One region of the Nostoc cycadae WK-1 genome, then DNA from elsewhere that is predicted to be linked to it. Evidence: predicted binding sites of a transcription regulator. Region 1 holds the regulator's gene; each other region holds the start of a gene.
The links. The regulator NtcA, encoded in region 1, controls nitrogen genes in cyanobacteria. The targets are predictions, from matches to a motif close to TNTGTANNNNNNNNTACANA.

Region 1 (3,046 bases):
ATCTTTATTGGCAAAAGCCAGACAGTGGATCAGAATATCTAACTTGCCCCATTTTTCCCGCACTGCCTCAAAGGTAGAGTGAATCTGTTCGTCGTTTTGAACATTACAAGGCACAAATAAGCTGGGATTGAGAGGTTCTACCAATTCCGCAACTTTTTTCTCCATTTTGCCACGTTCATCGGGCAGGTAAGTAATACCTAAATTAGCGCCGGCTGCGTGCAATTGTTGAGCGATACCCCAAGCGATGGAGCGATTATTGGCAATACCTGTAACAAGGGCGTTTTTTCCAGTCAGATTCAGCATACAAATTATTAACAGGATCAATCATGATGAAGATGTCCGAGCAGTATCAAATATTTTTCTTTATCCCCATAGCACAGTGTAGCGTTCACGACTCTACTATTCAAAAAATAAAAGCATTTTGAACAATAGTTGCTTTCACGAAAGTTCGTTTGGCAACGCGATGACTGTTTTTGACTTGGGCGTAGCTGTAATAGCTTTTCTTTTCCAAAAGGAAATAACACCCTTGAGTCTAAATTTTTTAGGGGAATTGAGGATACTTCAACTGCTGAATGTATCACCTGGGACTTTTCAGACATCCTCTTAGGAGGATACTAGAAACTGAGGCCTGTTTTGCTGGGTTGACCACAGTATTTAGAAAAATCATGTTTGACAGGAAAGAATACATGGGTCAGTCGCCAGAATTCTCTCATTGAATCTTGGGGTACTGGCGGATGAATAAACTATGAAACACTACACCAAATTGAAAATTTGCTGGTGCTTCTAGGTAACAGATATTTTTCCCCAAGGATTGATTTTGACTCTGAATTGTGAATTGTGAATTCTTCTTTAAATCAACAAGTGCGTTTCCTGCATAAAAAATTGTCTGCTATTCCTGAAGATATTCTCAAGATATAATGAATTTTTTTGCAAAAAACCTGATGAATAGGAGTTTGTAAGTACTTATAACAACTACTAGCTAAAAAGGTGAAAAATTATGTATCATTATGAACAAATAACTCTGATGTTTGGTATTTGAGTATAGGAAAGTACAGAAAGGTTGACGGTGATTTATTGATTTTTCAGGTGTATTCTTAGGTAATCAGTTTATTTGTTTTTCCGGCATTGGGTAGGGGAAGGGAGATGATCGTGACACAAGATAAAGCCCTAGCAAATGTTTTTCGTCAGATGGCAACTGGCGCGTTTCCGCCTGTTGTGGAAACGTTTGAACGCAACAAAACGATCTTTTTTCCGGGCGATCCTGCTGAACGAGTTTATTTTCTTCTTAAGGGTGCTGTAAAACTTTCCAGGGTATACGAAGCAGGAGAAGAAATAACAGTAGCGTTGTTACGGGAAAATAGTGTTTTTGGTGTGTTGTCTTTGCTGACAGGAAATAAGTCGGATAGATTTTACCATGCTGTTGCATTTACACCTGTAGAATTGCTGTCAGCACCAATCGAACAAGTAGAGCAAGCACTAAAGGAAAATCCAGAATTATCAATGTTAATGCTGCGGGGTCTGTCTTCGCGGATTTTACAGACAGAGATGATGATTGAAACTCTAGCTCACCGAGATATGGGTTCCAGATTGGTGAGTTTTTTATTAATTCTTTGTCGTGATTTTGGTGTTCCTTGTGCAGATGGAATCACAATTGATCTGAAGCTATCTCATCAGGCGATCGCAGAGGCAATTGGTTCTACTCGCGTGACGGTCACTAGGTTACTTGGTGATTTACGTGAAAAGAAAATGATTTCTATTCATAAAAAGAAGATTACTGTGCATAAACCTGTTAGCTTAAGTAGACAGTTCACTTAAACAAGAATGTCAGCAGTCAGAACAAAAACGTTATTCATTCTGAATTTGGGCTGACTGACGACTGAATTCTTTGTTGTTCAAAGCAATTGGAGGTAGTGGAGTTGGCAATTATTGTGTTTTTGCAGATAATACCCATAGCTGGAGTTAAATCATAAATTGATGAATCTTCGCTATTGCCAATCATCCATCCTCCACAGACAATGCTCGAAAGTAGTAGGCTGTATCTGGAACCATTTCGGTAGCTGAAGATGACCACCGGGTACATCCTCATAGCGGCAATTTTAATTTTGGGAGGCGTAATTGCCACTGTGGGCGATCGCATTGGCACACGGGTTGGCAAAGCACGCCTCTCACTATTCAAGCTTCGGCCAAAAAATACGGCGGTAGTGGTGACTATTTTCACTGGGGGCTTAATTTCGGCTTCCACTCTAGGAATTTTGTTTGCAGCTGATGAAGGATTGCGTAAGGGAGTTTTTGAATTAGAAGATATTCAAAAAGACCTGAGAAACAAACGAGAGCAACTTAAAACCGCAGAAACGCAAAAAAGCCAAGTAGAGAAAGAGTTAAGCCAAGCGAGAGTTGAACAAACCAAAGCGCAACAAGATTTACAGATAATTAATAAATCGTTGCAAGCGGCAAATGCTAAACAACGAGAAACGCAAGCAAAACTCAACCAAACTATTAGCCGCCAAGCCCAAACACAGGCGCAACTGCAACGCACTCAAGGGCGCTTGAATCAAGTAGCAACTCAATATCAACAAGCCAGATCAGAATTACAAAACGTTTACAATCAGAGAAAAGCCCTACAAGTGGCGGTAGGACAATTAAAGGCAGAACAACAAAGATTGTACGCAGAGGCGAAAAAGGCAATTGATGAAGCGAAAGCAGCCATTACAAAACGCGATCGCGAACTCGCCAACCGCCAAGAAATTATTGAAAAACGCGATCTCAAAATTGCCCAACTAGATAAACTCATTCAAAATCGTAATTTAGAAATTACTGCACGAGAACAAGTTATTGCCACACGGGAATCTCGCCTCAAAGAACTAGAAAGACAACAGGATTATTTAGAACAGGAAGTAGCCAGACTAGAAAAATACTATCAGTCTTATCAAGACCTGCGTTTAGGCAAGTTGGCTTTGGTTCGTGGTCAAGTTTTGGCTGGTGCTGTGATTCAAGTTAAGCAAGCTACTGCTGCGCGTCAGGCGGTGTTGCAACTTTTAGGTGATGC
Region 2 (3,046 bases), on a different contig from region 1:
CCAAGCCTGGGTGTTACCCAGGCTTGTAATTACTAGAAGTTATCGAAGTTAGCGATCGCATCTTTCAATTTCTGCACCACTTCATCTACAGAAATTGCACCTAACTCCCCAGAAGCGCGGGTACGAATGCTTAAAGAGTTGGTTTCAACTTCTTTTGCACCTACCACTGCCATTACTGGTATTTTATCTTTCTCGGCGTTGCGGATTAATTTACCCAAGCGATCGCCACTGGTGTCAACTTCGGCACGGATACCCAAAGTCAGCATTTTCGCTACTACAGCTTTCGCAAAATCTAGCTGTGCATCACTCACAGATAGCAAGCGAATCTGCACAGGTGCTAACCACAAGGGGAAATCACCTGCATACTCTTCAATTAATATGCCAATCAGCCGTTCTAAGGAACCGAAAGGTGCGCGGTGAATCATTACTGGACGTTTGCGCGAACCATCTTCAGCGACGTACTCTAAATCAAAGCGCTCTGGTAAGTTGTAGTCAACTTGCACTGTTCCCAGTTGCCATTCTCTTTCCAACGCATCTTGGAAGATAAAGTCAAGCTTCGGCCCGTAAAATGCCGCTTCGCCAATACCTTCAAAATGATCCATTCCTAGCTGTTCCACAGCGCGGCGAATCGCACCTTGAGCTTTTTCCCAAGCTTCATCGGAACCGATATATTTATCACTAGCTGGGTCGCGGAAACTGAGTCTAGCTTTGAAGTTCTTCAATTGCAGACTCTTGAATACCGATAAAATCAAATCCACTACATTGAGGAATTCTGCGTCTAACTGTTCTGGAGTGACAAACAAGTGGGAGTCATCCACAGTAAAGCCGCGCACTCTAGTTAAACCGCCTAATTCCCCTGACTGTTCGTAGCGGTAGACAGTACCGAATTCTGCCAAGCGCATCGGTAGTTCCCGATAAGAACGCAACTCGCTCTTATATATTTGGATGTGGAAGGGACAGTTCATCGGCTTCATAACAAAGCCTTGCTCAAGTGCAGCGGCGGCTTCATCTTCTGCCATCAAGGGAAACATATCTTCTTTATACTTTTGCCAGTGGCCAGAAGTTTTAAATAAATCAACTCTGGCAATGTGGGGAGTCACTACAGGTAAATAACCGCGTTTAAGTTGCTCCTGCTTCAGGAAGTCTTCTAAAACACTCCGCAATACAGTACCCTTGGGAGTCCACAAGGGTAAACCTGGCCCCACTTGGTCTGAAAAGATAAATAATCCGAGTTCTTTGCCGAGTTTGCGGTGGTCACGACGCAGTGCTTCTTCTTTGCGACGTTTATATTCAGCTAGTTGTTCGGGAGTTTCCCAAGCAGTACCGTAAATACGCTGTAACTGTGCTTTGGTTTCATCCCCACGCCAATAAGCACCCGCAACGCTTTCTAAATCAATGGCTTTGGGGTTCAAATCTTGAGTATTTTCCACATGAGGCCCGGCGCACAAATCCCACCATTGATCACCTAAGTGATAAATAGTAATGGGTTCTTTCAAATCTGCCAGAATTTCTAATTTATAAGGCTCGTTAATTTCCTTAATGCGGCGTTCGGCTTCTTCCCGGCTGACTTCTTCTCTAGTTACTGGCAATTTGCGATTGATAATCTTCGCCATCTCTTTTTGGATGGCTTTCAAGTCTTTGTCAGTAAATGGCTCTGGACTGTCGAAGTCGTAGTAAAATCCATTTTCTATCCAGGGGCCGATTGTAACTTGCGCCTTGGGAAACAGCTTCTGCACTGCCATTGCCATCACATGAGAAGTTGTGTGGCGAATCTTTTTTAAATTCTCTGATTCGCTAGTACGGGGTAGCTTAATTTTTTCTGGTTGTTCTGCTTGATGTATATCTTGATTAGGCGACATTGGCTGCTGAACCATTGGCGAAGTGATTGCAAAAAGTAATTTATTAGTTAAAGTGCCGAAAAACTTACCCAAATATAACATCTGGTCATCTTTCAGCTTGACAGACTTTTAGCTGCACTGGATGCACTCTAGCATTCTCTGAAGTCTGAAGTATGAAACTTGATCTTAGCTTGCAGATAGCATTTTCTTTTGTCTACAGTCTTTAGCCTTAACTTTTCAGGGTAAAGGTATTATGTCTTGATTGTTAAAATTTAAATTTTGTAACTACAACGACAGATTTATTTAACTTTTTTTCTAAAGACATAGCATACAATAATATTAAGTTTTGTAAAAAACGTTAATATTAATTAGAAAAATAGAAGTATCCTTCAGATCTATGCAAGACTCAAATTTACCAGGGACTGAGTTGCTAAAAACTGTATTAGAGCCTTTGTTACAAGACTTTCAATATTGGTTTACGCGATCGCGCAACCTTTTAGAAACTGAGCAACTCTCATTTATGAGTCACCAAGAACAATCTGACCTGCTGTTACGAGTCAAGCAAGCACAAGCAGAATTAAATACAGCAAAAATGCTATTTACTGCCACTAATCAACAAGTCGGAATTGATATGACAACTTTAATGCCTTGGCATCAATTGGTTACGGAATGCTGGAAGGTAGCAATGCGTTTCCACCAAGAAAAAGAAAATTAAAGTGTAGTGACTAATTGCCTCTAGCGATATATGACGAGATTCGCATAGATACTATATAATCCTTAATAAATTTTTTATTAACAAATAATGTATCCTATGCTACCGTAAATTGAATAGCCTTTGATAAATTTTTCCAATATTAATCAATAATAAACTCACCAAAAGTGCGTTAAACATTTACACCCGCTGAGATTCCTAGCATCAGCGAAGCTTTTCAGTATAAGGTTTTTAAACTTGCTGCTCCTGGAGGAAAACCATATTATGTTGCACCTACTCTACATTCTTGCTTTTACGATTCTTGCTTGTATCGCGGTTGCTAATTTAATTCGCAATCTAGTCATGTTTAGTTTTGACCGAGAACGAAATTATCCAGTCAGATCTTCTGCAATGGGGAATCAAGGTTATCTTTCTGCCAAAAAATCAGTTCCCCATCCAGAATTGTTAGATAGCGCTGGCAATATTATTAAAGAACCACTGTTAGTTATGCGCTCAA
Region 3 (3,046 bases), on a different contig from region 1:
TAATACAGTCAGACTTAGTAAGCAAAGTTATAATCAAATTAACAATTTATCTCAGCAACAAATATCGCAAGCTGAACAAGTTGAACAGCGACTTAGCCAAGCTAAACCAGAACAAATCGAAACTTTTCTCAAAAGCCAAGGCCGTTCAGTAAATGCAAGTAATCCTCAAGAATTAAAAGAAAAAGTTTTATCAGAGGTTTCTCAAGCTAAAGAGAAAATTAAACTACAAGCTCAAGCTAATCAATCGACTCAGCGGTTAAATTTACTAAAAAATTCTGTGAAATGGAATCTGGGAGCTTTAGTGACATCTGCTTTATTTTTCATCTTTTGGAAAACAACTAATTGGGCAAGAAGTAAGTGAAATAGCAGGTGAAAAATTTATAAGCCTTGTATGGGCTAGTTTTTATCATCTGTAGATGTCTGAAACTGTAATTGAAATTCAGTAAAGCAAAAAACTAGGGTAGGCAATTTAAATTGCCTACCCTAGTTTAATGAATACAAGACTTGACTAAATTAAACTTTTGCGAGTTCTGGTGTAGGACGCTTGCTGTTGCGAATATTGGTAATTGCTTCAGCATAATCTTTGGCGTTGAATACAGCGGAACCAGCAACAATGGCATTAGCGCCTGCTTCTAAAACCTGCCAAGTATTGTTAGCTTTCAGTCCGCCATCAACTTCAATCCAGGGGTTGAGTCCGCGCTCATCGCACATCTGACGCAGCTTTCTGATTTTAGGTATGACACCAGGAATGAAGCTTTGACCACCAAAACCAGGGTTAACACTCATAATTAGAACTAAATCACAAAGTTCTAGTACGTACTCAATAAATTCTAGTGGTGTGGAAGGATTGAGTACTACTCCTGCTTGTTTACCAAGTTCTTTAATTTGACCGAGAGTGCGGTGTAAGTGTGGTGAAGCATTATGTTCAGCGTGAACAGAGATAATATCTGCACCTGCTTTAGCAAAGCCTTCTACATACTTTTCTGGTTCCACAATCATCAAGTGGACATCCAGAGGTTTTTTAGTAACTGGACGAATCGCCTCCACAACCAGAGGGCCTATCGTAATATTAGGTACAAAACGACCGTCCATTACATCAACATGAATCCAATCGGCTCCAGCTGCGTCTACTGCGCGAATTTCATCACCCAGACGACTAAAATCGGCTGATAGTATAGATGGAGCAATTACAATGGGCTGTTCAGATCGGTTTTGGGTCATGGCTAGTGGGTTTTTAAGCGTCCTCGTCTGTAAGCATTGTAACAAAATACTGTAACAAAATATTGAGTAATTCTCTTGAATTTAATCTTGCTTTGTCAGGTAAAGGCCATAAGCAGCTTATCTATTGAAGCCAGCAGAGAAGACAGAGAAAATTACAAATGACCGATGAATATTGACCATTGACTATTAATTATGAACAAAAAACTAAGTTGGCTAATTTGGGGTTTGAGTGCTTCTTGTTTGAGTGTACCTGTATTGGCTTCAGGATTAGAAACTTCTTTAGGAACAAATGGGATTGATGCTTTAAAACTACATCAACCTCCTTACAATTTAACTGGTCACAAGATAGCCATTGGTCAAGTAGAAATCGGTCGTCCGGGAATGTTTGGTTGGGATAAAGCCGTCTCAAAAAATCGCGCTATATCTCTAGCAGCAGTTTTCTTACGCAATGGCCCCGCAAAATCAAATACTGGTGTTGACCCCCACGCTTACAATGTTGCTGGGATGATGGTGAGTAGAGATAAGGGTTTACCTGGGGTAGCACCAGGAGCCAGACTGTATTCTTCTGCTGTCGGTTCTACGAAAAACATGGGTCAGCCAGAAGAGTGTTTATCAGCACAACACATTGCATTACAAAATGGTGGTGATATCCGCGCAATTAACTTTAGCTTTGGTGAACCCCTCAATCGTGATCCACGCGTGGATGCTGTTCTAGATGGGAATGCTTTGTTAACGTTGTGTGTTGACTGGTCGAGTCGGGTTCACGATGTTTTGTATGCGATCGCAGGCAATCAGGGTAAAGGGGGTATTCCGATTCCTACAGATAATTTTAATGGAGTTAACGTGGCTTTTTCATCCCGTCGCGGGGGAATTTTTAATAAAGTAGATGTTTCTAACCTGGCAGGGGTGAATCAGGGAGCTAGTGGAAGGTTAGCAGGAAAAGAATATAATCTGGATGGTCGTCGCGCCATCAGTATAGTTGCGCCAGGTAATAATATTCCGTTGCTGAATCCTGACGGCAAAATTAATAAAGCGACAGGTACAAGTTTTGCTGCACCTCATGTTACGGCTACAGTTGCTTTGTTACAGGAATTTGGCGATCGCCAACTCCGCACAAAAAAACCTAATTGGAGTGTTGATAGCCGCCGTCATCAAGTGATGAAAGCAGTTTTGCTCAACTCCGCCGATAAAATCCAAGACAGTGGTAATGGCTTGCGCTTGGGGATGTCACGGACACTGATCGATAAACAGAATCAAAATTGGTTAGATTCTGATGCTTATAAAAACCCACAAATTCCCTTAGATGCTCAAATGGGTGCAGGACATTTAAATGCGTTTCGCGCTTATCAACAATTTAGCGCTGGACAATGGCAACCTGCAAAGACTATCCCCGCAATTGGTTGGGATTATCGCCAAGTTGCGGCGGGGAATAGTGTTGATTATCAGTTAACAAAACCGTTAAAGCAGGGGAGTTTTGTTGCTATTACCCTTAGTTGGGATAGATTGGTCGAGTTGAGCGATCGCAATCAAAACGAACAGTTTGATGTGGGCGAAACTTTTAGCGATAAGGGTTTGAATAATCTCGACCTCTACTTAGTCAAAGCTGATGCTAAAAATTCTGAGGCTGGCGCTGTTTGTTCTTCTATTAGTCAAATTGATAGTGTAGAACATATTTTTTGTCCCGTTCCTGCTAATGGGAATTACAAAATCCGTGTGCAATTTCGCCAACAGGTAAACGCTCCAACTCAACCTTATGCTTTGGCTTGGTGGACTATGAATTAAAGTCAAAAGTATGAAGTCAGTAGTCAAAAGTTATTTTGGACTA
Region 4 (3,046 bases), on a different contig from region 1:
AAAATCAAGTTATTTTTGAGGGTTTTGTCCAACCCAGCTTATTTTTAGCAATTTTTTTGACGCTACTGGCAACAGTAGGTTTAATTTGTTTATCCTTTGTTTTATCACTGCTGTTTCCTAACATCAGCAGTTATTTTCTAGGAATAGTGCTGTTATCACCGTTGAGTGGCGTGTTCTATTGGAAAAAAGCAGGAAGAACTGAGAAGGTGTTGCTTCATCTGCAAAAAGCTAATCAAGGCGAACCAAGCTCCCCCAGTAAGATTACTGTAACTGCCCATCGAGATGAACTGATTGAGTTACAGAAAGCACTCAACTTAAAGCTGAGTGATTAAATTTGAGTTTTTTTACATTTCCTCTAGTGATGAGCGAGAGGAAATAAACAATAGGGAGTAGGAAAGAGGATTGTTGTGATGTAAATTTTCTCTATAACGAACTGCTGTAGAGAAAAAGGTATCTTGTAACCTAGCCTGCAAAAGGAAAGCGCATTGCGACTCTCACTTTTGAACGCTCTGTATCACTCTTTCTAACTCCCTGATGAATATTACATTGATAATTCAACTCACACAAACCTATACGGCTTGATGAGAGTTGTTTGTCCAACCGCCTGGACTACCCTACCCTTTACCCTCTACTGGCAAATCAGACCCAAATTTAAAAAAAATTGAAAATTTTGCATAAACTGATCAACTTTGCCAGTTAAATGAATATTCAGAACACATTCAGCACGTAAGATAACCACTTAAAGTTCAGCGAGCAGCTAATGCCACAGTTTCTGAACCAGCCGGAGCTTCTAATGTTCGTAGGCTGGGGAACAAGAAATGGTTTTCTTCTACGTATTGAGCGCCAAACAGACCCTTTTCTGCCCAGAAATATCTGTCTGTTGTGTGTTCATTTCGCTTTACGAGTAGCAGAGCTGGTGGCAAGATCCCTTCAGCTTGAATGAATTTTCTTGCTGCTGTCACAGGTTTTTCTTCGCCGCTTTCGATGCTATATTGAGGCACATGCTCTAAAATCCGCCGTCCTTCCTGGCGACGACGACTCTTCCTTTTCCGTCTCCTTGCCAACCTATTTTCCTCCTCTTTCAAGCTATTAGATTGTAGTGATAGCTACAAAATCCGTCGTAATTATAAAAGTTCTAGTTCAAAAAATCAATAGTTTATAAACTTTTGATACAACAAAAATAATTTTTTTGAAGACAAATAAATCACAAAACTAGTAAAGTACAGGATTTCTTTATCTATACCATTATTTAAACAGCTTTAGTGAAGCTTGATGAAAACAGAGTTAGAATCAAGCTGATTCTTGAAAATTCCCTCAAAACCTGTGATCCTAAGCAAGAAATGAAAAATGTTAATGTCTGCTAGTTCAGATTTTGTGGCTTTATGCCGAGAACAAATTGCATTGTTAGCCCAAGGGTTGGGAGCCTCTTTAAGTGTGGTTTATTTAACACAAGAATTGGTAGAAGCTCCAACAACTGAGGCGAAACTGATTCCTGTAGTGGTTTATCCAGAAACAGCAGGATTACCACCAGGAGAGGAGAATACTGAGGTAAAAGCACGCAAACAATTACAAATTAGTAATATTTTGCTACTGCCCAAACAACAAAAACGGTTATTGACAGCAGCTACAGAATCTCCGACTGCATCACCAGAGGTCGAAACCACGGATACTGAACAGCCAGATTTTCAAGAAGAGTATTTGCTGAGTGGACACCAAATTGTTCGACCCCTGGTTCATGAGGGTGTCATGATGGGATTACTGGTGACTTGTAGAGAAGACCGAGCTTGGAATCAACAAGAACAAAGTACTATTAAAAAGATAGTTCAGACTTTGGCGATCGCTTGTGTTTTAGATCAGCGTCGAGCATGGTTGCAACAACAGTTACACCAACAACAAGTTCTCCAAGAACAGCAGCGAGATTTATTAGATAATTTATTACACCAATTTCGCAATCCTTTGACTGCATTGCGGACTTTTGGCAAATTGCTATTTAAAAGACTGCGTCCAGGTGATCCTAACCGAGACGTGGGAGCGAATATTGTGAGAGAAAGCGATCGCCTGCAAGAATTATTGCAACAATTTGAGCAGGTTATTGACTGGACAGAATTAGATTTAGCACCACTGGCATTACCCGAAAATGAAGTATTTGTGGAAGCTACTGTCCAAACAGAACCCAAACCGATTTTATTATTACCAGGCACAGGAGAAAAAGCAACTGATTGCTCTTTAGCTGATTTATTAGCACCATTATTACTATCAGCAAAAGCGATCGCTCAAGAACGCCATCTCAAATTAAAAACAGAAATTCCCAAAAACTTACCCTTGGTGCGTGCCAATATTAAAGCTTTACAAGAAGTCTTAAGCAATATCATTGATAATGCTTTGAAATACACCCCCAAAGGCGGCAAAATTTTCATCCAAGTAGGGCAAGAAAGAGAAAATTTTATCGGTATTGCTATTAGTGATACTGGGCCGGGAATTCCCCAAGAAGACATAACACATTTGGGCGAAAGACATTACCGAGGTGTACAAGCACAAACAGAAATTCCCGGTACAGGATTAGGATTAGCGATCGCTAAACAATTAATTGAGCAAATGCAAGGTGAAATAGAAATTTTCAGCCCAGCAATTAATTCTGCGATCACATCCCCCGATACACCGGGAACTACGTTTATTATTTGGTTGCCAATTAGTCAATAGTCAATGGTCAATGGTCAAAAAGTTCATTTTTACTATTGACTCTTGACTAACAACTATCTAACTGAGACCAACAAATTTTGATTGACGGTCATTTGTAAATCGGTGTCGGGGTTAATAGCAATTAAGTCAACACTGTTGCGACCGAAGAATAAACCAATTAAGCCACCAATGGCCGCACCACCGAGAACTTCTTCTGTAGCGATCGCGCGATCGCCTGTCACCGCAGATACCGCCGCCGCCGCCCCAGCACCTAATACAGTATTCGTAATAATCGCTCTAGTACTAGTGCCTTTTTTCACTGTTTCCGTTTTTGTAATCACATCAGAAGTAGCGGCAATTTGATACT

Region 2: NCWK1_RS06115 (DUF2605 domain-containing protein) is a predicted target of NtcA. The motif match lies at 2,117-2,136, and genes of this name have one in related genera.
Region 3: rpe (ribulose-phosphate 3-epimerase) is a predicted target of NtcA. The motif match lies at 1,248-1,267, and genes of this name have one in related genera.
Region 4: NCWK1_RS04660 (DUF3155 domain-containing protein) is a predicted target of NtcA. The motif match lies at 1,094-1,113, and genes of this name have one in related genera.

The regions. Positions count from the first base shown of each region.
Region 1 covers NZ_DF978433.1:16,250-19,295, reverse strand. The annotation lists gene fabI (enoyl-ACP reductase FabI) at 1-303, opposite strand, end outside; gene ntcA (global nitrogen regulator NtcA) at 1,144-1,815, shown strand; gene NCWK1_RS18910 (DUF3084 domain-containing protein) at 2,064-3,046, shown strand, end outside.
Region 2 covers NZ_DF978423.1:427,547-430,592, forward strand. The annotation lists gene thrS (threonine--tRNA ligase) at 33-1,874, opposite strand; gene NCWK1_RS06115 (DUF2605 domain-containing protein) at 2,236-2,553, shown strand; gene NCWK1_RS06120 (DUF2973 domain-containing protein) at 2,815-3,046, shown strand, end outside.
Region 3 covers NZ_DF978425.1:1,943-4,988, forward strand. The annotation lists gene hpsJ-A (HpsJ-like protein, cyanoexosortase A-associated) at 1-361, shown strand, start outside; gene rpe (ribulose-phosphate 3-epimerase) at 514-1,221, opposite strand; gene NCWK1_RS08195 (S8 family serine peptidase) at 1,414-3,003, shown strand.
Region 4 covers NZ_DF978423.1:74,447-77,492, reverse strand. The annotation lists gene NCWK1_RS04665 (cofactor assembly of complex C subunit B) at 1-332, shown strand, start outside; gene NCWK1_RS04660 (DUF3155 domain-containing protein) at 747-1,064, opposite strand; gene NCWK1_RS04655 (sensor histidine kinase) at 1,348-2,700, shown strand; gene NCWK1_RS04650 (S-layer homology domain-containing protein) at 2,754-3,046, opposite strand, start outside.